Regions from separate parts of the Streptomyces sp. NPDC048434 genome, predicted to be linked through region 1. Evidence: predicted binding sites of a transcription regulator. Region 1 holds the regulator's gene; each other region holds the start of a gene.
The links. Region 1 encodes HrcA, which represses chaperone genes, less so after heat shock. Its sites were predicted from a motif close to TTNGCACTCNGNNNNNCNGAGTGCNAA; they were not measured.
Positions count from the first base shown of each region.

Region 1 (9,617 bases):
GAACAAGGAGCACCCGCCGGCCTACCTGCCCTGCGGCGCCACCTGCACCACCGTCGAGTACAAGTCGGGCACCCGCAAGCACATCGAGTCCCTCGGCTACCGGGTCGTCGCCAACTTCGGTGACCAGTACAGCGATCTGAACGGCGGCGCCGGGGACCGGACGTTCAAGCTGCCGAACCCGATGTACTACCTGCCGTAGGAAGCGGCGCGCGCCCGGCGGACCGCCCTCCGCCGGGCGTTCAGCGCCGCTTGGGCACCGGCACCCGCATCAGGTCCTTGGCGATGGTCAACTCCCCCGTGAAGCCCGCCGCGCGGGCCTGCCGCTCGAACTCCGCGGGGTCGTCGTAACGCTGCGAGAAGTGCGTCAGCACGAGGTGCCGCACCCCCGCCGACGCCGCCACCTCCGCCGCCTGCCCGGCGGTCAAGTGCCCGTGGTCGAGGGCAAGTTGGACGTCCTCGTCCAGGAACGTCGACTCGATCACGAGCATGTCCGCCCCCTCGGCGAGCGCATGGACGCCCTCGCACAGCCGGGTGTCCATGACGAACGCGAACCGCTGGCCGGGGCGCTGCTCGCTCACCTCGTCGAGGGTGACGCCGTTCAGCTCGCCGAGCCGCTGGAGGCGCCCGACGTCCGGTCCGGCGATGCCGTGCGCCGCCAGCCGCTCCGGCAGCATCCGGCGGGAGTCCGGTTCGATGAGGCGGTATCCGTACGACTCGACCGGGTGCGAGAGCTTGCGCGCCTCCAGGACGTACGACGCCGAGCGCTCCAGCTCACCGTCGACGGCCACCGGCCGCTGGACCAGGTGGACCGTCTCCCGGTACGCGGTGGCATAGCGCAGCCGGTCGAAGAAGTGCTCGCCGCTCGCCGGGTAGTGGGCGGTGACCGGGTGCGGCACCCGGTCGAGGTTGATCCGCTGGATCACCCCGGCCAGGCCGAGCGAGTGGTCGCCGTGGAAATGCGTGATGCAGATCCGGTGGAGGTCGTGGGCGGCGACCCCGGCGCGCAGCATCTGGCGCTGGGTCCCCTCGCCGGGGTCGAAGAGCAGCCCCTGGCCGTCCCAGCGCAGCACATAGCCGTTGTGGTTGCGGTGCCGCGTGGGGACCTGGCTCGCGGTGCCGAGGACCACCAATTCACGTACGGACACGGTCGCTTACCCCGGGGGCCACTGGAGGCCGCGGCCGCCGAGCACGTGCAGGTGGGCGTGGAAGACGGTCTGGCCCGCGCCGGCGCCGGTGTTGAAGACGACCCGGTAGCCCCTGTCCTCGACCTTGTCCTCGGCGGCGACCTCGCGGGACTCGCGCAGTATGTCGGCGACGATCTGCGGTTCGGCGGCGGCCAGGTTCGCGGCGTCCGGGTAGTGCACCTTGGGGATCACCAGGACGTGCGTGGGCGCCTGGGGGTTGATGTCGCGGAACGCGACGGTGGTGTCCGTCTCCCGGACGATGGTCGCCGGTACCTCCCCCGCCACGATCTTGCAGAACAGGCAGTCGGCCTGCGGTTCTCCCGCCACCGGCGGCACCTCCCAGGTCTTGGTCGTACGCACGGTGCGCACGGCCTCGGATGCTACCGGGCGGGCCGCACCCGAGGGCCCACCCCACCCCACGCCGCGCGGCTTCCCCGCCCCGCACGGCCCGCCGCACGGGAGCGCCCGCGGCCGGCTCCGCCACGGCCGCGACGGCGGATCGGCGCGTGCACGCCTAAGCTGGCCGGTGATCGCTTACGCCCACAACCGGGAGTTATGCACCATGGCAACCACGCGCACCGCCACGACCCACTGGGAAGGCAACCTCCTGGAGGGCAAGGGCACCGTCGCCCTGGACTCCTCCAAGGTCGGTACCTACGACGTGAACTGGCCCGCCCGCGCGGAGCAGCCCGAGGGCGTCACCAGCCCCGAGGAGCTGATCGCGGCGGCCCACTCCTCCTGCTACTCCATGGCCTTCTCGCACGGCCTGGCGGGCAAGGGCTACACCGTCGAGGCCCTGGACACCCGGGCGGATGTCACCTTCCAGCCGGGCGAGGGCATCACCGCCATCGCACTGACCGTCAAGGCCCGCGTCCCCGGTCTGTCCGAGGAGGACTTCCGGGCGGCGGCCGAGGACGCCAAGGCCAACTGCCCGGTGAGCCAGGCGCTGGCGGGCGTCAAGAACATCACGCTGGCGGCAGAGCTGATCTGACCCGGCAGCCGCCCGGGGCCGGTCACCGCACACCCAACGGGGGTGCGCCGACGGGCCCTTGGGGCGGCCGGCGCGCCGCCGCCCCGCCCGGGTACGCCCCGTACACGGACGATGCTCCGCCGCGATAGGGCGCCGCACTGGACGCCACGGTCCGATCCGGACCGACCTCGGGGCCGATCCGGGCCGATCCGGAAGCCGTGCGCTAGCTCCAGCGCCCCGTGCGCCCCAGCAGCAGCGCCGTGGCCGCGGTGCCCGCCGTGGAGGTGCGCAGCACGGTCGTCCCCAGGCGGTAGGGCTTGGCGCCGGCCTCGGCGAAGAGGGTGAGCTCCTCCGGGGAGACTCCGCCCTCCGGCCCGACGACGAGCACGATCCGGCCCTCGGCGGGGAGTTCGGCGGTGGCGAGCGGCGAGCTGCCCTCCTCGTGGAGGACGGCCGCGAAATCGGCGTCGGCGAGCAGGGTGGCCACCTGCTTGGTCGTCAGCGGGTCCGCGACCTCGGGGAAGGTCAGCCGACGCGACTGCTTGCCCGCCTCGCGGGCGGTGGCGCGCCATTTGCCCAGCGCCTTGGCGGCCCGCTCGCCCTTCCACTGGGTGACGCAACGCGCCGCCGCCCAGGGCACGATGCCGTCCACCCCGGTCTCGGTCATCGTCTCGACGGCCAGCTCGCCGCGGTCGCCCTTGGGGAGCGCCTGGACGACGGTGATCGTGGGGTTCGGCGGGGCCTCGGTGCGCAGCTCCGTGACCGCGACGGTGAGCCGGTCCTTGCCCTCGACGGCGGCGACCGTGCCGTGCGCGCCCGCACCGTGGCCGTCCGTCAGGACGACCTCCTCACCGACCCGCAGCCGGCGCACCGACACCGCGTGCCGGCCCTCGGGGCCGTCCAGGGTCAGGGTGCCGCCGGCCCGTACGTCCGCGAGCGAATCGACGAGGAATACCGGCGCGGTCATGAGGCTCTGCCGGCACCCGGGAGGCTCAACGCGGCGCGCGCCGCGTCCAGTTCGACCGCCAGTACTTCCACGAGCCGCGCGGCGGGCAGCTCCCGCGCCAGCCGGTGCCCCTGTCCCGCCCACAGGTTCATGCCCTGCGCGTCGCCCGCCTTGGCCGCGGCCTTGCGCACGGTGGAGGTGAGGTAGTGGACGGCCGGGTAGGCGGCCGGGGCGTACGGGCCGTGCTCGCGCATGAAGCGGTTCACCAGTCCGCGGGCCGGCCGCCCGGAGAACGCCCGGGTCAACTCCGTATGCGTGAACAGCGGGTTGGTCAGTGCGTGCTTGTGCAGCGGGTTGGCGCCCGACTCCGGGGTGGCGAGGAAGGCGGTGCCCAGCTGCGCCATGCTCGCCCCGGCGGCCAGCACCGACGCGATCTGCGCCCCGCGCATCAGCCCGCCCGCGGCGATCACCGGGATCTGCACGGCCTCGTGGACCTGGCCGAGCAGCGCCAGCAGGCCCAGCCCCGAGCCGGTCCCGTCCGCATGCGGATCGTCCCGGTGGGTGCCCTGGTGGCCGCCGGCCTCCACGCCCTGCACACACACCGCGTCGGCGCCCGACCACTGCGCGGCCTGCGCCTCGGCGGCGGTGGTGACCGTGACGACCGTGTACGTACCGAGCTTGGCGAAGGCGTCGAGGACGGCGCGCGAGGGACAGCCGAAGGTGAAGGACACCACCGGCACCGGGTCGTCCCGCAGGATCGCGAGCTTGGCCTCGTAGCCGTCGTCGATGGGCCCGTCGGTGTCACCTAGCTCGGTCTCGTACCAGGTGGCCTCGCCCGCGAGTTGCTCGCGGTAGACCTCGACGACGGAGCCGTCGGCCAGCGAGGGCTGCGGCATGAAGAGATTGACGCCGAAGGGCCGGCCGGTCAGCGACCGCAGCTGTTTGATCTCCTGATACATGCCGTCGGCGGTTTTGTAGCCGGCGGCGAGGAAGCCGAGACCGCCGGCGCCGCAGACGGCGGCGGCCAGCCCGGGTCCTGAGCCGCCTCCCGCCATCGGGGCCTGCACGATCGGGTAGCGGCAGAGATCGGTCAGTGCGGTGGGCATGAGCACATCGTGTCACGCCCACCGCGCCGTTCCGAACCGGGTCCGAGGCCGCTGCGCCGCAGCGCGAACGGCTTCGGCTCCCCGGGCCGACCTGGGGCTATCGCCCGTTGAACGCATCCTTCAGCCGCGAGAACAAGCCCTGCTGCCCCGGCTGGAACTGCCCCGTGGGCCGTTCCTCCCCGCGGAGCTTGGCCAGCCGCCGCAGCGCCTCTTCCTGATCGGGGTCGAGCTTGGACGGCGTCATCACCTCGACATGGACGATGAGATCGCCCCGGCCGCCGCCGCGCAGATGCGTCACCCCGCGCTGGTGCAGCGGGATCGACTGGCCGGACTGGGTACCGGGCCGGACATCGATCTCCTCCACCCCGTCCAGCGTCTCCAGCGGACACTTCGTGCCCAGCGCCGCCGCTGTCATCGGGATGGTGACCGTGCAGTGCAGATCGTCGCCGCGCCGCTGGAAGACCGAGTGCGCCAGCTCGTGGATCTCCACATAGAGATCACCGGCGGGGCCGCCGCCGGGGCCGACCTCGCCCTCGCCCGCGAGCTGGATGCGGGTGCCGTTGTCGACACCGGCCGGGATCTTGACGGTCAGCGTGCGGCGGGAGCGGATCCGGCCGTCGCCGGCGCACTCGTGGCACGGGGTCGGCACGACCGTGCCGAAGCCCTGGCACTGCGGGCACGGCCTGGACGTCATGACCTGGCCGAGGAAGGACCGGGTGACCTGCGAGACCTCACCGCGGCCGCGGCACATGTCGCAGGTCTGCGCCGAGGTGCCGGGCGCCGCGCCCTCGCCGCTGCAGGTCGTGCAGACGACGGCGGTGTCGACCTGGAGGTCCTTGGTCGTGCCGAAGGCCGCTTCGTTCAGCTCGATGTCGAGCCGGATCATGGCGTCCTGGCCGCGGCGGGTGCGCGAGCGCGGCCCGCGCTGCGACGCGGTGCCGAAGAACGCGTCCATGATGTCGGAGAAGTTGCCGAAGCCCGCGCCGAAGCCGCCCGCGCCCTGGCCGCCGCCGGCCTGCGAGAGCGGGTCGCCGCCGAGGTCGTAGACCTGCTTCTTCTGCGGGTCCGACAGGACCTCGTAAGCGGCGTTGATCTCCTTGAACCGCTCCTGGGTCTTGGGATCCGGGTTCACGTCCGGGTGCAGCTCACGCGCCAGCCGACGGAAGGCCTTCTTGATCTGTTCCTGCGAGGCATCACGGCTGATGCCGAGGACCGAGTAATAATCCGTGGCCACTTACGACTCCGCGAGGATTTGTCCGACGTAACGTGCCACTGCGCGTACCGCTCCCATCGTTCCGGGGTAGTCCATGCGGGTCGGTCCGACCACGCCGAGTTTGGCGACTGCCTCGTCGCCCGAACCGTAGCCGACCGTGACGACCGATGTGGACGCCAGGCCTTCATGGGCATTCTCATGCCCGATACGTACGGTCATGCCCGAGTCGTTGGCCTCCCCGAGCAGCTTGAGCATCACCACATGCTCCTCAAGGGCCTCCAGCACGGGCCGGATCGTCAGGGGGAAATCGTGCCCGAAGCGCGTGAGATTGGCGGTACCGCCGATCATCAGCCGCTCTTCGGTCTCTTCCACCAAAGTTTCCAGCAACACCGACAGCACTGTCGAGACCGTGCCGCGGTCGTCCTGCTCGAAGGACTCCGGGAGATCCTGCACCAACTGCGGCACATCCGCGAACCGGCGGCCGACGACCCGGCTGTTGAGCCGCGCCCGCAGATCCGCCAGGGAGGTTTCGCCGAACGGTGCCTGGCAGTCGATGATCCGCTGCTCGACCCGGCCGGTGTCCGTGATCAGTACGAGCATCAGCCGGGCCGGGGCCAGGGCCAGCAGCTCGACATGCCGGACCGTGGACCGGGTCAGGGACGGATACTGCACGACGGCGACCTGCCGGGTCAGCTGCGCCAGCAGCCGGACCGTGCGGCCCACCATGTCGTCGAGGTCGACGGCGCCGTCCAGGAAATTCTGGATCGCCCGCCGCTCCGGGCTGGACAGCGGCTTGACGCCGGCCAGCTTGTCGACGAACAGGCGGTAGCCCTTGTCGGTCGGGATCCGCCCGGCGCTGGTGTGCGGCTGGGCGATGAACCCCTCGTCCTCCAGGGCCGCCATGTCGTTGCGGATGGTGGCCGGGGAGACCCCGAGCCGATGGCGCTCGGTGAGCGCCTTGGAGCCGACCGGCTCCTCCGTCCCGACGTAGTCCTGGACGATGGCGCGCAGCACCTCCAGCCTGCGTTCACTGAGCATCCCGCGCACCTCCAGTCCGGCCGTCCGCCGTCTCGTCTCTCCTGGCACTCACGCAAGCCGAGTGCCAGACCCTGAGCCAGTGTACGGCCGGGTAGCACGGCTGCGGCAAGGGCGGCCGCGCGGAGTACTTGCCCGATGACCGTGTTCGGTCGATCTGTCGGGCAACGCTATCGCGATGGCGCTAGCGTCTCGGTATGCACACTGCTTGGGAAGAGGCCGGTTGGGAACGACTCGGTGACGGCGTCGCCAGGCGCCGGATGCCGGGCTGGGACGAGACGGTCGGGGTGATCGCCGGGACCACCGGCGTCATGATCGTCGACACCGGCGCGACCCTTCGCGACGGCGCGGATCTGCGCCGGTCGATCCGTGGCGTACTGGGCCGGGAAGTGACGCATGTCGCGCTCACCCATCCGCATTTCGATCATGTCCTGGGCACGGCCGCCTTCGCGGGCGTCGAGGTGTTCGGCGCGGCCGGCCTTGGCGAGCTGCTCCGGCGCGAGAAGGACGAGCTGCGGCGGACCGCGGTCCGCGAGGGCGTCGAGGCGGATGCCGCCGCGGAGGCCGCCGATCTGCTCGTCGCCCCGCACCACCACGTGCACGGCCAGCTGACCGTCGAGCTCGGCGACCGGCAGGTGCTGCTCGCCAACGTCGGCCCCGGGCACACCGCCCACGATCTGGCCGTCCTGGTACCGGGCCGGCGCGGGGAAGCGGAGATCGTCTTCTGCGGGGATCTGGTCGAGGAGTCCGGCGAGCCCCAGGCGGGCCCCGACGCGCTGCCCCAGCAGTGGCCCGGCGCGCTGGAGCGGCTGCTGGCCCTCGGCGGTGAGGACGCACGGTACGTTCCCGGCCATGGCGCCGTGGTGGACGCCCCGTTCGTCCGTGCCCAACGCGACGCCCTGGCCGCCCGCTTCGGCGTCGCGCCTTCCTGACCGCCGCCCGTTTCGGCATCGCCCCTGTCCTGACCACCACCCGCCCGCCCGACGGAACAGGCCCCATGCAGAGCAAGCGCCACGGCCCCGGCCTCACCCCGCCCTGACTGCATCCCCCGGGGACGCCCCACGCCCCCCGGCCGAAACACCGACCACCCGCAGAGAACAGGCCCTACTCGATGCAGAACAGGCGCTACAGCCCCGATCTCACCCCGCCCTGGAAGAAGCAGCGGCCCGCCCCGGAGGTGCCGGCCGATCCCGATCTGGTCGTCGAGGAGGTCACCTCGGGCTTCTGCGGCGCCGTGATCCGCTGCGAGAAGACGGCGCAGGGCCCGACGGTCACCCTGGAGGACCGCTTCGGCAAGCACCGGGTCTTCCCCATGGAGCCGCGCGGCTTCCTCCTGGAGGGGCGGGTGGTCACGCTCGTACGTCCCCAGGACAGGCCGGCGGCCGCCGCTCCGGCGCGTACGGCATCGGGATCACTCGCCGTGCCCGGCGCCCGCGCACGGGTCGCCCGCGCCGGGCGCGTCTATGTGGAGGGCCGGCACGACGCCGAGCTGGTGGAGCGGGTGTGGGGCGACGACCTGCGTATCGAGGGCGTCGTCGTGGAGTACCTGGAGGGCATCGACGACCTGCCCGCGATCGTCCGCGGCTTCTCCCCCGGCCCGGACGCCCGTCTCGGCGTCCTCGTCGACCATCTCGTGCCCGGCTCGAAGGAGTCGCGTATCGCGGCCGGGGTGACCGGTGCCCATGCGCTGGTGGTGGGCCACCCCTACATCGACATCTGGGAGGCGGTGAAGCCGTCCTCGGTCGGGATTGCGGCCTGGCCGTCCGTCCCGCACGGCCAGGACTGGAAGACGGGGGTGTGCCGGGCGCTGGGCTGGCCGGAGAACACGGGGGCCGCCTGGCAGCGGATCCTGTCCTGCGTGCGCTCCTACAAGGACCTGGAGCCGGCGCTGCTGGGACGGGTGGAGGAGCTGATCGACTTCGTTACGGCCGGCGGTGACGTGTGACGGCGGGGAGGGTCTCGAACTCGGTGGTGTTCAGCTTGACGCCGAGGACATCCAAGGGAACGGGGACTCCGAACTTCGTGGTGCACTCCATCTGGTAGTCGGCTTCCTCTCCGCTGCCCGTCGGTTCGGTGAGCACCACACATTGCCCGGCGGTGGGGTCGATGATCAGGTACACGGGCACTCTGCCCGCCGCGTAGATCGAGCGCTTGTCGCCATAATCCCGATCGATGCTGGTCTTGGAGACGACCTCCACGAGCAGTGTGACCGCAGGAGCCGGGATGAGCCTGCCGGGGCCTTTCTGAGACCCTCGCTCAAGGACGACGAGATCGGGCTGCGGCTCACTGTTCTCACCGGGGATGGCGATGTCCTGGGTCTGCAGCCGACGCCAGCGATCACGGGGGATCTGGTCCTGCACGCACTCCACGATGTCGTTGTGGACCCGGTCCGGCCCCGCCATCATCACGATGTCCCCCCTGAGGAGCTCGGCTTTGAAACCTTCGGGAACCTCCAGGTTCTCGAAAATCTCGGCAGCGTCAGTAATCAGGCGGTCATCCACAGCGGTCATCTCCGTGGCCCTCCATATCCCGCCGCGTTCATTTGGCGGCAGCCTATGGACAGCGTAGGCAGGCGCGCAGCGCACCCGCATCGGTCACTCGTTCGCGGACATCACGTTCTCAGTCCACCAGATCCCGCACCACCGCGTCCGCCAGCAGCCGCCCCCGGAGCGTCAGCACGGCTCGGCCCGCCTCGTACGGACCGGCCTCCAGCAGTCCGTCGGCCAGCGCACGGGCCGCCGCCCGCGTGCCCGCCGGGGCGAGGATGTCCAGGGGGCAGCCGTCCGAGAGGCGCAGCTCCAGGAGGATGCGCTCCACCCGGCGGTCCTCGTCCGCCAGGATCTCGCGGCCGGCGCCCGGGGAGCGGCCTTCGGTGAGGGCCTGGGCGTAGGCGCCGGGGTGTTTGACGTTCCACCAGCGGACGCCGCCGACGTGGCTGTGGGCGCCGGGGCCCGCGCCCCACCAGTCGGCGCCGGTCCAGTACAGCTCGTTGTGGCGGCAGCGGGCGGCGTCGGTGGTGGCCCAGTTGGAGACCTCGTACCAGGTGAAACCGGCGGCGGCGAGGCGTTCGTCGGCGATGAGGTAGCGGTCGGCGTGCACATCGTCGTCGGTCATCGGGACCTCGCCGCGGCGGATCCGCCGGGCCAGCTGGGTGCCCTCCTCG
Region 1 is NZ_JBICXQ010000007.1:24,093-33,709, reverse strand. It holds gene ACGFWI_RS10260 (HAD family acid phosphatase) at 1-199, shown strand, start outside; gene ACGFWI_RS10255 (ribonuclease Z) at 240-1,145, opposite strand; gene ACGFWI_RS10250 (histidine triad nucleotide-binding protein) at 1,152-1,511, opposite strand; gene ACGFWI_RS10245 (OsmC family protein) at 1,747-2,175, shown strand; gene ACGFWI_RS10240 (16S rRNA (uracil(1498)-N(3))-methyltransferase) at 2,378-3,121, opposite strand; gene ACGFWI_RS10235 (nitronate monooxygenase) at 3,118-4,206, opposite strand; gene dnaJ (molecular chaperone DnaJ) at 4,304-5,440, opposite strand; gene hrcA (heat-inducible transcriptional repressor HrcA) at 5,441-6,457, opposite strand; gene ACGFWI_RS10220 (MBL fold metallo-hydrolase) at 6,652-7,386, shown strand; gene ACGFWI_RS10215 (DUF3097 domain-containing protein) at 7,566-8,399, shown strand; gene ACGFWI_RS10210 (Uma2 family endonuclease) at 8,377-8,964, opposite strand; gene hemW (radical SAM family heme chaperone HemW) at 9,074-9,617, opposite strand, start outside.

Region 2 (9,617 bases), on a different contig from region 1:
GCCGAACATCTCCGAGAGCCGGCCGGAGGTCATGTGGCGCCGTACGTCCATCTCCCAGAAGCGGTCCTGGGCCTGGACGTACCCCTGGGCGCGGAAGAGGTCCTCGTCGGTGTCGGCGTAGATCTGCGGAATGCCGTTGGCGTCGCGGGTGACGTCCACCGGGTTGGTCAGGCCCGGGAGTTTGAGCGAGCCGGTGGTCTGCGGGAACGAGGCGCGGACGGTACTGACACCCCAGAACGCGCCGGAGCCGATGCCCGCCACGAGCAGCAGCACGACCGTGATCGCTACGAGGCGGCCGCGCCGCCCCTTCTTTTTCCTGGGGACTGGGCCGGACTTGTTGGCGGGCATCTCTGTCCTTCGAGGGGCAGGGTGGGAGTGCTGGAGCAACCATAGGCGCACGGGTTCGGCGACCCCTACGCGGAGTCACCGCCAGCACATTCAACCTTCAAGCAATGGTAAATTGTTAGCCTCAGTAACTAGATACGGTAAGGAAAGACCCCGGAACCCGTGCGAGGAAGGACCAGCTCCTGACTGTCGACCACCTCAACGAACTCCTGCTGATCTGCTCGCTCGTACTGCTCATCGCGGTTGCTGCGGTACGGCTCTCCTCGCGCAGCGGGCTCCCCAGCCTGCTCATTTATCTGGGGATAGGCATCGCCATAGGACAGGACGGCCTGGGCGGTGTCGTCTTCGACAACGCCGAGCTGACCCAACTCCTCGGCTATACCGCGCTGGTCGTGATCCTCGCCGAGGGCGGTCTGGGCACCAAGTGGAAAGAGATCAGGCCGGCGCTGCCCCGGGCGGTGGCTCTTTCGACGGTCGGCGTCGCGGTGAGCGTGGGGGTCACCGCGGCCGGAGCGCACTATCTGGCCGGGCTCGACTGGCGCCAGGCACTGCTGATCGGCGCCGTGGTGTCCTCCACGGACGCCGCGGCCGTCTTCTCCGTGCTGCGCAGCGTGCCGCTGCCGGCCCGGCTGACCGGTGTACTCGAAGCCGAATCCGGCTTTAACGACGCCCCCGTGGTCATCCTCGTCGTCGCCTTCTCCACCGCGGGGCCGGTCGAACACTGGTACGTGCTGCTCGGTGAGATCGCCCTGGAGCTGGCGATCGGCGCCGCGATCGGGCTGGCCTTCGGCTGGCTCGGCGCGTACGGCCTGCGGCATGTGGCACTGCCCGCGTCCGGCCTGTACCCGATCGCCGTCATGGCCATCGCGGTCTCCGCCTACGCGGCCGGTGCGCTGGCGCACGGCTCGGGCTTCCTCGCCGTCTATCTGGCCGCGATGATCCTCGGCAACGCCAAGCTGCCGCACGCCCCGGCCACCCGCGGCTTCGCCGAAGGCCTCGGCTGGATCGGCCAGATCGGCATGTTCGTGCTGCTCGGCCTGCTGGTCACCCCGCACAACCTGCTCGACGACTTCGTGCCCGCGCTGCTGATCGGCATGATCCTGACGCTGGTGGCCCGGCCGACGTCCGTCTTCGCGGCGCTGCTGCCCTTCCGGGTGCCCTGGCGGGAGAAGACCCTGCTGTCGTGGGCCGGCCTGCGCGGTGCGGTGCCGATTGTGCTGGCCACGATCCCGATGGTGAGCGATGTTCCCGGCAGCGACCGGGTCTTCAACATCGTCTTCGTGCTGGTCGTGGTCTACACACTCGTCCAGGGGCCGACCCTGCCCTGGCTCGCCAGGCGGCTGCGGCTGGGCGACGGCGAGGAGGCCGCGGACCTGGGCATCGAGTCGGCGCCGCTGGAGCGGCTGCGCGGCCATCTGCTGTCCACGTCCATCGGCCGGTCGTCCCGTATGCACGGCGTCGAGGTCGGCGAGCTGCGGATGCCCGCGGGCGCCGCGGTCACCCTCATCGTCCGGGAGGGCGCCAGCTTCGTGCCGTCGCCCTCGACGGTGCTGCGGCACGGCGACGAGCTGCTCGTGGTCGCCACCGACCCGGTGCGCGACGCGGCCGAACGGCGGCTGCAGGCGGTCTCGCAAGGCGGCAAGCTGGCCGGCTGGCTGGGGACGTCCGGCCCCTCGGGGCGTCGGGGACACCACCACCGCTGACGGCCGGCCTAGGTCGGGGGAAGCGGGAAATGTGCTGCAGATCTCCACGGATCCCAAGGAAAACTGCGTGAAGCCCTGGCCAATCCCAGGGCTTCACGCACTGCGGCCTGTAGTATGAAGAGGCAACATCGACGAACCAACTCTGCCTGATGCAGAGCTGGCGCGACCGCTCGGCGGCCGCGGTCCCCTGCCCCACGCAGCCACCCTCCCCGGTGCGGACCACGCGGTATCACTCGGTCCTGCGCGAGAGGACAGCTCTCGGCGCGTGCCCGTGACGACCTCGCGGGTGGCGCGCTACCAGGCGGCAGAAAGGCCCGGCCGTGGCATCCGCGGTCAAGGACTCCCGTTCCGGATACGGACCACTGCTCCGCACCCCCGGTGCATGGACATTCCTGCTGCCCGGCTTTCTGGCCCGGCAGCCCTTCGCCATGCTGACGATCGGCATCGTGCTGCTCGTCGAATCCACCACCGGCTCGTACGGCACCGCGGGCGCGGTGTCCGCCGCGACCGGTGTCTCGATGGCCCTGTTCGCCCCGCAGAGCGGCAAGCTCGCCGACCGCTTCGGCCAGCGCGCGGTGCTGATCCCCGGCGTACTGGTGCATGTCACCGGCGTCGCCGCACTGACCACCCTCGCCCTCGCCCACGCCCCCCTGTGGGCGCTGTTCGCGGTGGCCGTCCCTACGGGCGCCTCGACGCCGCAGGTCGGCCCGATGGTGCGGGCCCGCTGGGCCGCCCGGCTCGGCGGCAGCCCGCTGATGCCGACGGCCGCCGCCTTCGAGTCGGTGACCGACGAGTTCACCTTCGTCGTCGGCCCCGTACTGGCGACCGCGCTGTGCACCGGCATCCATCCGGCGGCCGGTCTGGTCGCCGAGGCCGCGCTGACGCTGGCCGGCGGGCTGCTGTTCGCCTCCCAGCGGCGCAGCCAGCCTCCGGTGCACCGCCCGCAGGACGGCGACCGGCCGCGTGTCTCGGCGCTGTCGGTGCCCGGCGTACGCGTACTGATCGTGGCGTTCCTCGGCATCGGCGCCGTCTTCGGCGGTATGCAGGTCTCGCTGACGGCGTTCACCCAGCACATCGGGCAGCCCGGTATCAACGGCGTGCTCTACGGGGTCTTCGCCGGCGGCAACATGCTCGCCGGTATCGCCTGCGGGGTCATCGCCTGGAAGGTCGGCCCGCGGCGCCGGCTGCTGGTCGCCTACGGGCTGCTGGCACTGGCCACCACCCCGTTGTGGGCGGTGACCGCGGTGCCGCTGCTCGGCGCGGTCGGCCTGGTCGTCGGCCTGTGCATCGCCCCGGCCCTGATCACCGGCTACACGCTGGTCGAGTCGCTGGTGCCGGCCGGCGCCCGCACCGAGGCCTTCACCTGGCTGACCGGCGCGGTCGCGCTGGGCCAGGCGGCCGCGGCCACCTGCGCAGGTCAGCTCGCGGACGGCTTCGGGCCGAGCACCGGATTCCTGGTGCCGCTGGCCGGTACGGCACTGGCGCTGACGGTGCTGCTGGCGCTCCGCGTCCATCTGCTGCCGCGCTCGTCGACGGTGGCCGCCGGCGCCCTCGCGCACGGCGTGGATGCCGAGGTCCCGGCCGTTTCCGAGGACCGGGAACGGGAGCTGGCGCGCGCCTGACCGAACGTGGAGTCGGTCACCGTACGGCGGTCACGGTGGACTGTCGGGCGGGAATACTGCAAGATGGAGCGTCGTTAGCACTCATCGAGTGAGAGTGCCAGGAGGAAGACAAGTGCCGACGTACCAGTACCAGTGCACCGAGTGCGGCGAGGGCCTCGAGGCGGTGCAGAAGTTCACCGACGACGCGCTCACCGAGTGCCCCGGCTGCAACGGACGCCTCAAGAAGGTGTTCTCCGCGGTCGGCATCGTCTTCAAGGGCTCCGGCTTCTACCGCAACGACAGCCGCGGCTCGTCGTCCAGCAGCAGCCCCTCGAAGAACGCCTCCGCGTCGGGCACCTCGTCCTCCTCGGACTCGTCGAGCTCCTCGTCCGGCAGCTCCTCGTCCGGCGGCTCCTCGTCCGGCGGCTCGGACACCAAGTCCTCAGCCCCGGCCGCCGCGTCGTCGTCCGGCAGCACCTCGGGCTCCAGCTCCGCGGCCTGAACCACAGCTCCTCGGACCCCGCCGTCACCGACGGCGGGGTCCGCTGTCTTACGGGTTTCTTTCGTCCCCGCCACCCGGCCGTCCGCGGCCGCCATGCCCCGATAGTGTGACCGGCATGGCTGACGCGGAGATTGGCGTTATCGGCGGATCGGGGTTCTACTCCTTCCTCGACGACGTGACCGAGATCACGGTGGACACCCCCTACGGGCGCCCCAGCGACTCGCTGTTCCTGGGAGAGATCGCCGGCCGCCAGGTCGCGTTCCTGCCCCGGCACGGCCGCGGCCACCACCTCCCGCCGCACCGCATCAACTACCGCGCCAACCTGTGGGCGCTGCGCTCGCTCGGTGTGCGCCAGGTCCTCGCCCCGTGCGCGGTCGGCGGCCTGCGCCCCGAATACGGCCCCGGCACGCTCCTGGTCCCCGACCAGCTCGTCGACCGCACCAAGGCCCGCACCCAGACCTACTTCGACGGCGAGGCCCTCCCGGACGGGAGCGTCCCGAACGTGGTCCATCTGACCTTCGCCGACCCGTACTGCCCCGCCGGGCGCGAGGCGGCCCTCAAGGCGGCCCGCGGCCGGGAGTGGGAGCCGGTCGACGGCGGCACCCTCGTCGTCATCGAGGGCCCGCGCTTCTCGACCCGCGCCGAATCGCGCTGGCACGCCGCTCAGGGCTGGTCGGTGGTCGGCATGACCGGCCACCCCGAAGCCGTCCTGGCCCGTGAACTGGGCCTGTGCTACGCGTCATTGGCCCTGGTCACCGACCTGGACGCGGGCACCGAGACCGGCGACGGCGTCTCCCACGAGCAAGTCTTCCGGGTGTTCGCCGAGAACGTGGACCGCCTGCGCGAGGTCCTGTTCGACGCGGTCGCCGCCCTGCCCGGCGCCACCGCCCGCAACTGCCTGTGCACCGACGCCCACGCCGGCTGGGACCTGGGCATCGACCTGCCGTAACGCCCCGACGGGCCGCTCGGCCTCCCTCTCCCGGGTGGCCGGGTTGTCCACAAGGAAGGGGTCGTACACAGCCCGCAGCGGGCCGGTGCGGATTCCGGCACGGTGAGGAGCGCCGGTTCATCCGAAGCCCTCACCGCAGGCGGTGCCCACCATGTCCCGTACGCCTTCCGCTCCCCCTCGCCTCGCCGACCCCGACCTCCTCTTCCCGCCGCTCCCCACTCCCCCGCCGTGTGATGTGCCGCACTTCACTCCGGTACGAGCCGGCGGCATCCGGCACCGATGGGGACGGGGCGCACGGCAGCGGATGCTGGCCGCCTGCCTGGCGATGACCGCCGCAGCACTGGCCGGCGGAGCCTCGTACGGTGCCGTACGAGCCGCTCCCGCTCCCGGCTGTCCGTCGGCAACGGCCTCGGGAGCGCGGTGACCATGCTCCAAGATCAAGTGGCATCCGCACCTCCCTCACGCGAAACTGCTGCGAGTGGCGGGGCATCCGCCGCGCGCCAACGGGGGTGCGCTCACCGCACCACCACCGCGGTATCCGTCCACGGCGTCCGCAGGGCCGACACCCTCCGCCGGATGCACACCGGGGCTTCGGCCGATCGCCGGCTCGTGGTGCGGGACTGGACACCTCCGCCCTGCCCTGCCGTAAGTTGCGGTGCTGATTGTTGGTGCACCATCCGTAGTGAGCGTGGAAAGAGGCTGTCAGTTGAGCGAGAGCAAGGGCGTCCTGCAGGGGTTCAAGGAATTCCTGATGCGCGGCAACGTCATCGAACTCGCGGTCGCGGTCGTCGTCGGTGCTGCCTTCACGAACATCGTGAACGCCGTGGTCAAGGGCGTGATCAACCCGATCATCGGCGCCCTGGGCTCGCAGAACCTCGACAACTACAAGGCCTGCCTCACCGTCTGCCACACGGACAAGAAGACGGGCGCCTTCACCGACGGCATCTACATCCTCTGGGGCTCGGTGCTCAGCTCCGCCCTGACGTTCCTGATCACCGCCGCGGTCGTCTACTTCCTCATGATCCTTCCGATCAACAAGTGGAAGGAGCGCCAAGCGGCCAGGAGGCCGGTCGACACCCCCATGGACCCGACCGAGATCGAGCTGCTCACCGAGATCCGCGATGCGCTGGTCGCGCAGCGCACCGGCTCACCGTCCGTGCCCTCCCCCACCTCGGGGATCATCGGCACGCAGAAGACTCAGCAGTAGCAGGCGCCAACGGCGGCCGGCACACGCCGCCCCCTCGCCTCGCTCAGAGGTGGTGGGGCGGCTTTTCGTCGAGGAAGCGGGCGAGGTCGGCGGCACTGTCGCTGCCGTCCTGGCGCTCGCCCCAGCCACGGTCGGTGTCGTCCGAGGACTGCTGGTTCAGCGGATCGTCGAAGATCAGTCGCGCCGCGGGCTTGGGGGCCGGGCGCCCGGTGGACGAAGGCGCAGGATCCTGCGCGGCGTCGGACGCGTCCTGGGGCGCGGGGGCCGACTCGGGTTCGGGGGTGGTGCTCACCCCTCCAGGGTACGGGCGGGCCGGGGGCGGTCGACGCTCAGCGCGGGCCCCGGCACCCTTCCGACCGCGGGAGCGCTCGGCACGGGGCCGGACCCACGCGACGGCTCAGCCTCTCGATCCGCAGCCTCTTGTTCCGCAAGCGCCGGCCCGGCGGGCGGCAGCGTACGCTCGCGCGGCCCGTCCCGGGGCCCGTCGCTCAGGGTCGGTACAGCGCCTGGGCTCGGGCCGCGTCGAGGGGGGCGTCCTCCGGGATCGACAGGAAGTGCTTCACCTGCCACGCCTGGGTGCTGCGGGCCTGGCGGTTGGTCGTCTCCACCCACGGCGGATAGACGCGGAACGCCCGCTTTCCGCCGGAGCCGTTCCTGGAAACGATGTCCCGTTCGCAGAGCACGTCCCGGGGAAAGATGAAGTGCCCGAAATTCCGCTCGTCGCGAGAGCTGATGACGAAGAGATCGACCGGGTCCTCGGAGTCGAACGGCGCAATCGGCCCGCCGGGGATCCGCTTCCACACCGTGACGAACTGGCCGACCTTCGTCGGGGTCGTCTTGGCCACCCGGAACCTGACGGAGCAGCCATCGAGCGTGAATTCATGCGCCGCGTACTCGGCACTCTCGGCCTCGGGCACCGGCCGGGAGCAAGTGAACCCACACGGGTCGTACACCCGCGTCTTCGCGGCGAGAAGGTCCTCGTGCAGCGAATCCCCACCCGTCCAAGGCTCGATATCTAGGGGACGGTGCCCCGAGGGGCCCGAGGGTTTTGTCGCCATTGCGCCATCGTGTCATTGCCGAGCAGGGCGCAGGCCGGTGGGGTACCGGTGCCCGCGTGGGCCGGCCGCGGCTGCTCGGCCTGCGGGATGCGCGGCACGACGGGCGGACCGGCCGACGCACCGCGGCCCGGCCGGGTTCCGGCGCCCGGCCGGAGTTCGGGGTGCGGTTCGGGGTGCGGTCTGGAGTCCCGTTCGGGTTCGGTTTGGGGTGCGGTCTGGAGTCCCGTTCGGGGTGCGGTTCGGAGTCCGGTTTGGAGTCCCGTTCCGAGTGCGGTCCGGAGCCCGGACTGGGGCCCCGTTCGGAGTGTGGTCCGGCGCGCTCAGCCCCGGGTCAGGTCCCGTTCACCGACGACCTGATCGCCGCTCATCTCTCCGGTCCGGCGGAAACCGAGCCGCAGATAGAACCGCTCGGGCCCGTGCTCGCCCGGAACCCAACTCACCGTGGCACATGTCTGCCCACGCCTTCGGACCTCCTCGCACAAGGACTCCACGGCGAACCGGCCGTACCCGTGGCCTTGGTGGCCGGCGGCTATATTCAGCCGCCAGATCCCGGAGCGCGGCCTGTCCTCCGGTTTGTCGGGGTCGAAACGCACCAGAAAGAACCCCATGACGAAGCCCACGAGTTGCTCACCGTCGAAGATCAACCGGGGCCAGGCGACCTCGGGTTGCGCATACGCCTCCGCCAGTGAACGTGCAACCGGCGCCACCAGCCCCTCCTGGTCGGGCTGAACCGTCAGCCGGCATGCGGCTTCCACGTTGTCCGGAGTGACCTTCTCCAAGCGCAGAGATGACGTCATGCCGGGAACGTATCCGCCGCCCGAGGCGAGATCGACCGAATAAGCGTCGCCTGGCTGCGCAATGGCGGTACGGGGAGGGCGGAGGAGGGGCGAGGGGGAGGAGGGGCGAGGGGGAGGAGGGGCGAGGGGCAGGAGGGGAGGGGGAGGGGGCAAGAGGGGGAAGCCGCCGCCCTGGGAAGGGCCCCGAACAAGGGGCTCCCAGCAACAGGCCCGTGCACGCCTCGCGTTCTGACGGGCCGTGCTCGCCTCGCGCCCTGACGGGCCTGCACACGCCGCCTCTCGTAGCGACAGGGCGGCCGTCCACGGCCCCGTACTAGCGGCCCTTGTCGTGGGTGGGTATGGGATGCGGGCGGTGGCTATCCTTCGGCCGGGTCGGCGGGCCTTGTGAGGCGTGGCCGCGCCTCAGGGGCCGGCTCCGGTCCATGCCGGGCAGCGGGTGGCGGGGGTGTGCGTACTCATGGCGGGCCATGGGACAGCAGCCTTTCCGGTCGGGGGAGGGTGCGACGGCCCGGTCGGAAGAGTCGACGGGCGGCCGGTTCGTTGACCCGGGCGGTAGGGCGGTAGGCAACACCGAGAGCGAGGAAGGTGGTGACCGCGGCGTCGGGGAGCAGTGCGAGGGCGAAGTTCCGCAGCGTGCGGGTGCCCAGGACGATGGCCACGATCAGGAGAAACGCGGCGGCCGAGCCCACCGGCGTCGCATGGACCGCCGGTGGCCTCGGCCTGGGCGGCGCCACTGGTGCCTCCGGGTCCGCAGCCGGGGCAGGTGGGGCGTCTGATGGCTGTGGCACGGTCCCCACGCTAGGCACAGATGAGGCAAATGGCTCGTTTTATGGTCTTGGTGGGTGAAGCTGCGGCACATCACTGGACGTGGGCCGCGCCTCCCGTCCCGTCAGTAGGCGGCGGGCCGTGCCTCGTCGTCATGAGTGAGGGCCCGCACCTGCCCTGATGGGCGCGGGCCCTCACCTCTTCTCACTGGGCGTGAGCCGCACCTCCCCCGACGGCGCGGACACCCACCCCTTCTCACCGGGTGTGGCCCGCACCTCCCCCGATGGGCGCGGGCCACGCCGCCCTGGACAATTGCTGCCCCCCAACGGGTGGCGGCCGGGTCAGCGAGAGGCGGCCGAGGTGCCCAGCGCGTCGTGCCACCACAGGTCGCGGCCCGGCTTCCAGGAGACCGGCCGCGAGCACCGGTTCACCACCAGCACGGTGCGATCCGGCACACCCCCCGAGGCCGCACCCCGTGCCAGCGCGTGGTCCAGCAGCGCCTTCACCGGCCGTACGGCCCCGTCCCAGAACGCCGCATCGGCCGTGATCAGCACCCGGGCCGAGGACTCACGAGTCCGTGCGACCAGTTCGGGCACCGTCAACGAGACCGGCAGCGTGGTGCGTATCGCATCCAGTCGGCCGCAGGCGAGCGTGGCGATCACCGACTCGGGCACCAGCGGGAGATGCACC
Region 2 is NZ_JBICXQ010000017.1:145,378-154,994, reverse strand. It holds gene ACGFWI_RS21290 (penicillin acylase family protein) at 1-348, opposite strand, end outside; gene ACGFWI_RS21285 (potassium/proton antiporter) at 528-2,048, shown strand; gene ACGFWI_RS21280 (MFS transporter) at 2,369-3,670, shown strand; gene ACGFWI_RS21275 (FmdB family zinc ribbon protein) at 3,783-4,151, shown strand; gene ACGFWI_RS21270 (S-methyl-5'-thioadenosine phosphorylase) at 4,267-5,100, shown strand; gene mscL (large conductance mechanosensitive channel protein MscL) at 5,807-6,307, shown strand; gene ACGFWI_RS21260 (hypothetical protein) at 6,351-6,599, opposite strand; gene ACGFWI_RS21255 (MepB family protein) at 6,796-7,260, opposite strand; gene ACGFWI_RS21250 (GNAT family N-acetyltransferase) at 7,686-8,162, opposite strand; gene ACGFWI_RS21245 (hypothetical protein) at 8,618-8,851, opposite strand; gene ACGFWI_RS21240 (AMP-binding protein) at 9,269-9,617, opposite strand, start outside.
Region 2: ACGFWI_RS21275 (FmdB family zinc ribbon protein) is a predicted target of HrcA. The motif match lies at 3,745-3,771, and genes of this name have one in related genera.

Region 3 (9,617 bases), on a different contig from region 1:
GAGTTGCCGCGATGCCCGGAACCCAGCCCCACGCCCCGTCCTCGTCACCCCGCGCCACGCTCGGGGCCGAGTTACGACACCAGCGGGAGGCGCCGGGCCTCACCGAGACCAGGGCCGGGACTCACCGAGACCGGGCCCCACCGAGACCACGGCCGGGCCTCACCGAGGAGCAACCCGACCGTCCCCCGCTTCGCCGGCGGCTCGTGGCACCGGCCGACTGGAGACAGTGACACGGCGGATGCAGAGGGAACACGCCGTCAAACGGGACAAGGTTGAGGCGCGGGCCTCTCCTGCTGCCTGCTCCCGGGGCTCCCTGCTCCCTGCTCCCTGCCGACTGCACTGGGCCGTCCACAGCTCACCGAGGCGTCCGGACCGCCGCGGACCGGAACGGCCGCTTCCCCCCAGCACCTGTGCGGCAGTTGACCCACAAGAGCCCCACGAGGGAGGTGCGGAGCCCCATCCTGGAGCGGCGAACCAGGCACGAAGCCGCGGTACCGGAGCGGGGTGCGACCGGACCGCCGTCGCCCGCATCGGCACAGCAGCAACGTCGGCGGCATGCTGCTCCGGGTCACGCCGCCCCTGGCGCGCCAGGCCGGCCATGGCACTCACGTTCTCGCGCCGACCGCCGACGGGGCGGCACGAGAACGTGAGCGCCACGGCCGTACCCGCCACCGCCCAGCTACCCGCGGCGGCCCACAGGCCTCCCGTGCTCCAAGTCGCCTTCGAGGCCGTCTTGGATCGCGACGGCCCGCCCGGACCGGCCCCCCTCAGCGGGAGCGGGGATGCCGGCCGAGGCCGGGGCCCCGTGCGTCGCGGGCTGCCTCATCGGCTGTCGGCGGTAGCACGCCCGACGGGCATCGGACGGCGCTCGTGCACGGCACCGCCGGTTGGTTGTGCCCGGAAACGCCGCCGGGGCGGCACCCCCTGGGAGGAGGGTGCCGCCCCGACGTACGTGTGGACGTGATCCGGGAGGATCAGCTCTGATCCAGTGGATCAGAAGTCCATGTCACCGCCCGGCATGCCGCCCGGAGCGCCGGCCGCGCCGGCCTTCTCCGGCTTGTCGGCAATGACGGCCTCGGTGGTGAGGAAGAGCGCCGCGATGGAGGCGGCGTTCTGCAGCGCGGAGCGGGTGACCTTCGCCGGGTCGATGATGCCCTCGGCGATCATGTCGACGTACTCACCCGTCGCGGCGTTGAGGCCGTGACCGATGGGCAGGTTGCGCACCTTCTCCACCACGACGCCGCCCTCAAGGCCGCCGTTGACGGAGATCTGCTTCAGCGGGGCTTCCAGGGCGAGCTTCACCGCGTTGGCGCCGGTGGCCTCGTCGCCTTCGAGCTCCAGCTTCTCGAAGACCTGGGAGGCCTGGAGCAGGGCCACGCCACCGCCGGCGACGATGCCCTCTTCGACGGCCGCCTTCGCGTTGCGAACGGCGTCCTCGATGCGGTGCTTGCGCTCCTTGAGCTCGACCTCGGTGGCGGCACCGGCCTTGATGACGGCCACGCCGCCGGCCAGCTTCGCCAGACGCTCCTGGAGCTTCTCGCGGTCGTAGTCCGAGTCGCTGTTCTCGATCTCGGCACGGATCTGGTTGACCCGGCCCTGGACCTGCTCGCTGTCGCCGGCACCGTCGACGATGGTGGTCTCGTCCTTGGTGATGACGACCTTGCGGGCGCGGCCGAGCAGTTCGAGACCGGCGTTCTCCAGCTTGAGGCCGACCTCCTCGGAGATGACGGTGCCACCGGTGAGGATGGCGATGTCGCCGAGCATGGCCTTGCGGCGGTCACCGAAGCCCGGGGCCTTGACGGCGACGGACTTGAAGGTGCCACGGATCTTGTTGACGACCAGGGTCGACAGGGCCTCGCCCTCGACGTCCTCGGCGATGATCAGCAGCGGCTTGCCGGACTGCATGACCTTCTCCAGGAGCGGCAGCAGGTCCTTCACGCTGCTGATCTTGGAGTTGACGATGAGGATGTACGGGTCGTCGAGCGACGCCTCCATACGCTCCATGTCGGTGGCGAAGTACGCCGAGATGTAGCCCTTGTCGAAGCGCATACCCTCGGTGAGCTCCAGCTCCAGACCGAAGGTCTGGGACTCCTCGACGGTGATGACGCCTTCCTTGCCGACCTTGTCCATGGCCTCGGCGATCAGCTCGCCGATCTGGGTGTCAGCGGCGGAGATGGAGGCGGTCGAAGCGATCTGCTCCTTGGTCTCCACGTCCTTGGCCTGCTCCAGCAGGGCGGCGGAGACGGCCTCGACGGCACGCTCGATACCGCGCTTGAGGGCCATCGGGTTGGCGCCGGCGGCTACGTTGCGCAGGCCCTCGCGGACCAGAGCCTGGGCCAGGACGGTCGCGGTCGTCGTGCCGTCACCGGCGACGTCGTCCGTCTTCTTCGCGACCTCCTTGACCAGCTCGGCGCCGATCTTCTCGTACGGGTCCTCGAGCTCGATCTCCTTGGCGATGGAAACACCATCGTTGGTGATCGTGGGGGCGCCCCACTTCTTCTCGAGGACGACGTTGCGGCCCTTGGGGCCGAGGGTGACCTTGACGGCGTCGGCGAGCTGGTTCATCCCGCGCTCGAGACCGCGCCGTGCCTCCTCGTCGAACGCGATGATCTTGGCCATGTGAAGTGGTCCTCCCGGACTGGGGTGGATTGCTCCGGACCGCGCTGGCGCCCGCGACGGACGACCTGCAAACCCGTGTGGTTCCTTGCCCCACTCGGCCTGCGGGCCTCACCGACCCGGTCCTTCTTTTGTCACTCTCACTGGGAGAGTGCTAACGCAATGATTAGCACTCGCACCCCTTGAGTGCAAGGCGGCTTCGAAGAAGCCTCCCATTGGAGTGGTGACCGAGTGACGGGTGAGCACGGGCGCCCCGGGGGGCCGCCCGGCCGTCCGCCGACGGCGGACAGCAGAAGGCCCGCACCCCTCAGGGGCGCGGGCCTTCACTACGCTGCAGTCGGTCGGCGCCTCAGCCGGCCACCCGGACCATGTCCGCCTGCGGCCCCTTCTGACCCTGCGAGATCTCGAACTCGACCCGCTGGCCTTCCTCGAGGGTGCGGTAACCGTCCATCTGGATCGCGCTGTAGTGGACGAAAACATCCGCACCACCGTCGACCGCGATGAAGCCGTACCCCTTCTCCGCGTTGAACCACTTGACGGTGCCCTGAGCCATGCCTAACTCCCCTATTACTGGCCCTTGCGCAGGACCGCACTCCGCGGACCCGGGTCAGACCTCACCCCGCGAAAATCCCGTGGGATGTGCGCCGGAACGCGTCGACCGCCGCTGAATGTATCTGCACAGATGCCCAGCGCAACAGGTCAATCGGACGAGAATTCTGGGGCCGGAGAATCGGCAATATGCAGTGAAATCCCGGTTCTCCCGGGCAAGTCGGGCCGGGCATAGCGCACCTAAGCGACAAATGCTGCACACACTTTGGGCACAACTGATCGCGGCCTCATATGCGTTCGGCACACGCACGCGTTATAGCGGAGGGGGATCACCCCAATGGTATCCCCTTTCACAACACGGAATTGCCCCGTCCGCTTTCTGGCGGACGGGGCAATTCCGGTCAAGTAGGGGAAGAGATGGCGCAAATCAGCAGCCGCCGGCCACCGCAGGAATGATCGAGATGCCCGCGCCGTCCGGGGTCGGCGTCTCCAGGCCCTGCTCGAAGCGCACATCGTCGTCGTTGACGTACACGTTCACGAAGCGGCGCAGCTTGCCGGCGTCGTCCAGCACACGGGCCGCGATGCCCTGGTGGTTCTTCTCCAGGTCGGTGATCACCTCGGAGAGGGTCGCGCCCTCGGCGGGGACCTCGGCCTGGCCGTCGGTGTACGTGCGGAGGATGGTGGGGATGCGGACCTTGACGCTCATGGTGGTGCCTTCCAGGAATGACGGAGTACGAGTTCGGGGGCTGTGGCGCGGCCTCGTCCGCGGACCGGCCGACAGCCTCAGCGTGCCAGGCCGGCCGCGCGGAACGCGTCCAGATCGGGACGGATCGTCGCCGTGGGTCCGGAGGTCGGGGCGACCGCGTCCAGTGTCTTGAGGCCGTCACCGGTGTTCAGGACGACGGTGGTCAGGGAGGGGTCGAGCAGACCGGCCTCGACGAGCTTCTTGGTCACGCCGACGGTCACCCCGCCCGCGGTCTCCGCGAAGATGCCTTCCGTCCTGGCCAGCAGCTTGATCGCGTCCACGACCTGCTCGTCGTTGACGTCCTCGACGGCGCCGCCCGTACGGCGGGCGATGTCGAGCACATACGGGCCGTCGGCCGGGTTGCCGATCGCCAGCGACTTGGCGATGGTCTTCGGCTTCTGCGGGCGCACGACGTCATGCCCGGCCTTGAAGGCCGTGGACACCGGCGAGCAGCCCTCCGCCTGGGCGCCGAAGATCTTGTACGGCTTGTCCTCGACCAGGCCGAGGGCGATCAGCTCCTTGAGACCCTTGTCGATCTTCGTGAGCTGCGAGCCGGACGCGATCGGGATGACGATCTGGTCCGGGAGCTGCCAGCCCAGCTGCTCGCAGATCTCGTACGCGAGGGTCTTGGAGCCCTCGCCGTAGTACGGGCGCAGATTGACGTTGACGAAGCCCCAGCCCTCGCCCAGCGGATCGCCGATGAGCTCCGAGCAGAAGCGGTTGACGTCGTCGTAGTTGCCCTCGATGCCGACCAGGTCACCGCCGTAGACCGCGGCCATGACGACCTTGCCGGCCTCCAGGTCGTGCGGGATGAACACGCAGGACTCGAAACCGGCGCGGCGGGCCGCGGCGCCGACCGCACCGGCGAGGTTGCCGGTGGAGGAGCAGGAGAGCGTGGTGAAGCCGAACGCGCGGGCGGCCTCGACGGCGATCGCCACGACGCGGTCCTTGAAGGAGTGCGTCGGGTTGCCGGAGTCGTCCTTGACGTACAGACCGCCGGTGACGCCCAGCTCGGCGGCGAGCCGGTCGGCCTTGACGAGCTTGGTGAAGCCGGGGTTCAGGTTGGGCTTGTCGGCCACGTCGGCGGGGACGGGCAGCAGCGGGGCGTAGCGCCAGATGTTGTCCGGACCGGCCTCGATCTGCTTCCGCAGGCCCTCGGGGTCGCCGCTCGGCAGGTCGTACGCGACTTCGAGCGGCCCGAAACATTCCTGGCACGCGAAGATCGGGCCGAGCGGGAAGCGCTGGCCGCACTCGCGGCAGGACAGCGCGGCGGCGGGGCCCAGAGCGACGGTGGGGGTGTTTTCGGTGACTTGCACAGCCATGGAGGCGAGGCCCTTTCTCCTCATCTTCCTCGCGACGAATCTCGCCACGAGACGGATTTGGCACCTTCCCAAGCCGGGAGCCTCGCGCACGCGGGACATTTCAGCGTCCTGGCGGCAAGACCGGCTGGAGGGTTGCCGGGGCTTCAACGGGCCGTATCCCTCTGCCCCTCTGGATGAGCGGTATGGCGCTGGGCCGAAACCCAGGCGTTTGTGGCGCGGACCCCGACATGCGACGGCCATCCGCGTTGTTCAAGACTGTAACCGAAGGCCGTGACTGTTGAGATAGTCGTCCGAACCGCGAGATGGATCACACAGGCCGCCGATCCGGCGGCGACCGAGGAGTCGTAGACGTGCTGGAAGAGGTGGAGGGCTGGCTGAGCAGCCGCTCCTGGTCCGCCGCGGACCGCCCGCTGGGGCAGCTGCTGGAGGCGAAGCGCCAGACGGGCCGCACGGTCAGCGTGGTGCTGCCCGCGCTCGACGAGGAGGCCACCGTCGGGGCGATCGTGTCGGTGATCCGCGCCGAGCTGATGACCGACACCGTCCCGCTCGTCGACGAGCTGGTGGTGCTGGACTCCGGCTCCACCGACCGCACCGCCGAGGTCGCGGCGGCGGCCGGCGCCCGGGTCGTCCACCGCGACAGCGTCCTGCCGCGGCTGCCCGCCCTCCCCGGCAAGGGCGAGGTGCTGTGGCGCTCCCTGCTGGTCACCACCGGCGACATCGTCTGCTTCATCGACGCCGACCTGCGCGAATTCTCCGCCGGCTTCGTCTCCGGGACCGTCGGCCCGCTGCTCACGGATCCGGACATCCAGTTCGTGAAGGCGATGTACGACCGCCCCCTGGAGACCGGCGCCGAGGGCGCCGGGGCCGGCCAGGGCGGCCGGGTGACGGAGCTGGTCGCCCGTCCGCTGCTGAATCTGCACTGGCCGCAGCTGGCCGGCTTCGTCCAGCCCCTGGGCGGCGAGTACGCGGCCCGCCGCTCCCTCCTGGAGCGGCTGCCGTTCCCGGTCGGCTACGGCGTCGAGCTCGGCCTGCTCGTCGACGCCCTGCACACTGTCGGCCTCGACGCCCTCGCCCAGGTGGACGTCGGCGTACGCAAACACCGCCACCAGGACGGCCAGGCCCTGGGCCGGATGGCCGCCGCGATCTACCGGACCGCGCAACTGCGCCTGACCCGCGGCCACTTGGTGCGCCCCCGGCTCACCCAGTTCGACCGCGGCGAGCAGGGCTTCGTCCCGCGCACCACGGAGGTCGACACCGAGGAGCGCCCCCCGATGGCCGAAATCCCGGAGTACGCGGAGCGGCGCGCGGCCTGAAGACCCGCGGCCTCTTCCACGGACGGCAGGTGAACCCGCTCCGCGGGCCTGCCGTCGGCCACGCACCATCGCCCGCGCACACAGGCAGCCGCACCGGACGTGACGCCCAGTCCTGCCGCAATCCGCACGCCCGCACCGCCCCCCTGGTCGAGCCGGGCAGGCCACGGGCGACATCCCCCGAACTTCCCGGAGGGGAAGCCATATTCAGTTACTGACGGGTAGTCGGAGCGGGTAGGGTGACGGCGTTCTTGATCTTGCTTTGTGACCAGGGGGAAGTCTTTTCATGCGTATCTCTACGGGGCAGATCCTCACCGCCGTGGCGGCAGTGGGCGTGCTGGCCACCGCGACGCCCGCTCAGGCACAGTCGGGCGACTCGGCGCAGCAGCTCGTGACCAAGGCTGCCGCCGCCCCGTCCGCGGGCACCAAGGGTGCGGCGGCGGGCCTGCGCAAGCTGTACGACGAGCGCTTCACCGTCAAGCCCAACAACGCGCACTACCCGGGGCTCAAGGTGAGCCCGGACAAGGCGATGAAGTCGCTGAAGCACTGCTTCAACTGCACGTTCCCCGTCAAGGGGGCGCCCAAGAAGTTCCCGAAGGAGAACCAGCGGATCAACCTTGAGGCCTGCGCAGTCTTCTTCGCCTGCAAGGACGCTCCGGTGCGCTACCACGGCATCGGCTCCATGAGGAACGCCTGGTACTTCACCGCGGAGAAGGGCCACTTCGACGGCAAGGGCTCGAAGGTCTACTTCAACTTCTACACGGACTCCAAGGGCTACCTGGAGCTCCACGTCGAGGGCTACGTCACCCATCCGAGCGTGCCCGACTCGCTCAACAAGCGCTTCGCCGTCGAGAAGTGGCAGAGCTTCGCCCACAACATGGGCGTCGAGCTCGACTGAGTCCCGCACTGCGGATGGAGCGCGTCGCAACCGCTGCGCCCCCGGCTCCTGGCAGGCTCCGGCCGGCCAGGAGCCGGGGGCGCTCCCTCCGCGGGGCGGCGGAGCCCGGCCGGGCAGACCGCCGGGGTACCGGCACATGACCGGGACCGCCCTCGGACACGACCTGGCCGAGTTCCGTACGTTTGCGCGGATCTGCGGGTGGTTAATCTGGCGTCATGGTCTCCGAGAGGGTCTCTGAAGGCAATGCGGTCCCTGCAGGTGCCGAGGTTCTTGTCGCGTCGAATCGCGGGCCGGTCTCCTACGGTCTGACGGAGGACGGCACGCTCACCGCCAAGCGGGGCGGGGGCGGGCTGGTGTCCGGGCTGTCGGCCATCGGGCCCGGCACGGACGCGGTGTGGGTGTGCGCCGCACTGGGCGACGGGGACCGGGAGGCCGTACGGCGGACGGGCGGTGCGCTGGAGCCGGGGGACACCGGTGGACAGCGCGTCCGGATGCTGGACATCCCGGCCGAGGTGCATGCCGAGGCCTACAACGGCATCGCGAACTCGGTGCTGTGGTTCGTCCACCACATGCTGTACCAGACGCCGCTGGAGCCGGCCTTCGGTGCACAGTTCCGGGAGCAGTGGACGTCGTACGAGGCGTACAACCGCACCTTCGCACAGGCGCTGGCCGACGAGGCCGCCGAGGGTGCGGCGGTGCTGGTGCAGGACTACCACCTGTCCCTGGTCCCGGGGATGCTGCGGGCGCTGCGGCCCGACGTACGGATCGCCCATTTCTCGCACACGCCGTGGGCGCCGCCGGAGTACTTCCGGATGCTGCCGGACGACATCGCCGAGCAGCTGCTGCGGGGGATGCTGGGCGCCGACCGGCTGGGGTTCCTGACGCACCGCTGGGCGGACGCGTTCCGCGCGTGCTGCGCCGAGGTGGTCGACGGCACCGGCGAGACCCGGATCGGTGTGCACGGGCTCGGGGCGGATGCCGGGTTCCTGCGGGAGCGGTCGCAACAGGCGGACGTCAACGAGCGGCTGACCGCCCTGCGGGAGCAGATCGGCGCGGGGCCCGACGGGACGGCACGCAGGACCGTCGTCCGGGTGGACCGGACCGAGCTGTCGAAGAACATCGTGCGGGGGCTGCTCGCCTACCGGGAGTTCCTGGCGGGACACCCGTCGTGGCACGAGCGCGTCGTACACGTCGCGTTCGCCTATCCGTCGCGCCAGGACCTGGCCGTCTACCGGGAGTACACGGCACAGGTCGGACGGCTCGCCGAGGCGATCAACGCCGAGTACGGCACGGAGAGTTGGCAGCCGGTCGTGCTGCATGTGAAGGATGACTTCGCGCGCTCGCTGGCCGCCTACCGCCTGGCGGACGTGGCGCTGGTCAACCCGATCCGGGACGGGATGAATCTGGTCGCGAAGGAGATCCCGGTGGTCTCCGACCATGGCTGTGTGCTGGTGCTCTCCCGGGAGGCCGGGGCCCACGAGGAGCTGGGCGAGGACGCCCTCACGGTCAACCCGTACGACGTCAGCGGCACCGCGCGGGCGCTGCACGAGGCGCTGTCGATGGCGGCCGGGGAACGCAGCGAGCGCACGGCGCGGCTGGCCGCTGCCGCCACGGCGCTGCCGCCGGCGCAGTGGTTCCTGGAGCAGTTGCGGGCGCTGAAGGAGGACACCCCGAAGCGGGATGCCCCCTGAGCCGTTCTCCGCGACGGCCGTTCCGGTCTGCGGGCCGCGTGGTTACGTTCGCTCGGGGGAGCCGCCGGCCGGGGCGGCGTCGAGGAGGCCGCGCAGGGTCTCGCGGTGCAGGTCGGCGATCGGGCCGACCAGGTCCGGGTGGCGCAGCAGCGGCGCCGCGCGGTGATCGCGAGGGCTGGGAATCGTCAGCCGGCGGGCGGTGCCCACGTTGTCCGCGCCGTGATGGGTTGCGGCCAGGCAGGCCGCCGCCACCACGGCGAGATCGGCGTCGGCCAGCAGGCAGGCCGCCCAGCTGACGACGGTTTCGTCCACCCAGCTGCGCCAGGCGTCTGCGGCTCCCTCCGGCGGAGGGGCATCGGCGCCGGTGACGAAGTCCAGCCGGGCGGAGCCGCCGGGGCCGAGCAGGATCACCAGTTCGGCGTCCAGCTCGGTGGGGTAGCGCAGGGCGGCGGCGATGGTGACCGCGTGACCTGCCTGAGCCTCGGC
Region 3 is NZ_JBICXQ010000024.1:75,453-85,069, forward strand. It holds gene groL (chaperonin GroEL) at 994-2,619, opposite strand; gene ACGFWI_RS26560 (cold-shock protein) at 2,966-3,169, opposite strand; gene ACGFWI_RS26565 (MoaD/ThiS family protein) at 3,593-3,871, opposite strand; gene thrC (threonine synthase) at 3,949-5,232, opposite strand; SAM riboswitch class I at 5,250-5,412, opposite strand; gene ACGFWI_RS26575 (glucosyl-3-phosphoglycerate synthase) at 5,583-6,545, shown strand; gene ACGFWI_RS26580 (hypothetical protein) at 6,829-7,440, shown strand; gene ACGFWI_RS26585 (trehalose-6-phosphate synthase) at 7,656-9,131, shown strand; gene ACGFWI_RS26590 (hypothetical protein) at 9,174-9,617, opposite strand, start outside.
Region 3: groL (chaperonin GroEL) is a predicted target of HrcA. The motif match lies at 2,748-2,774, and genes of this name have one in related genera.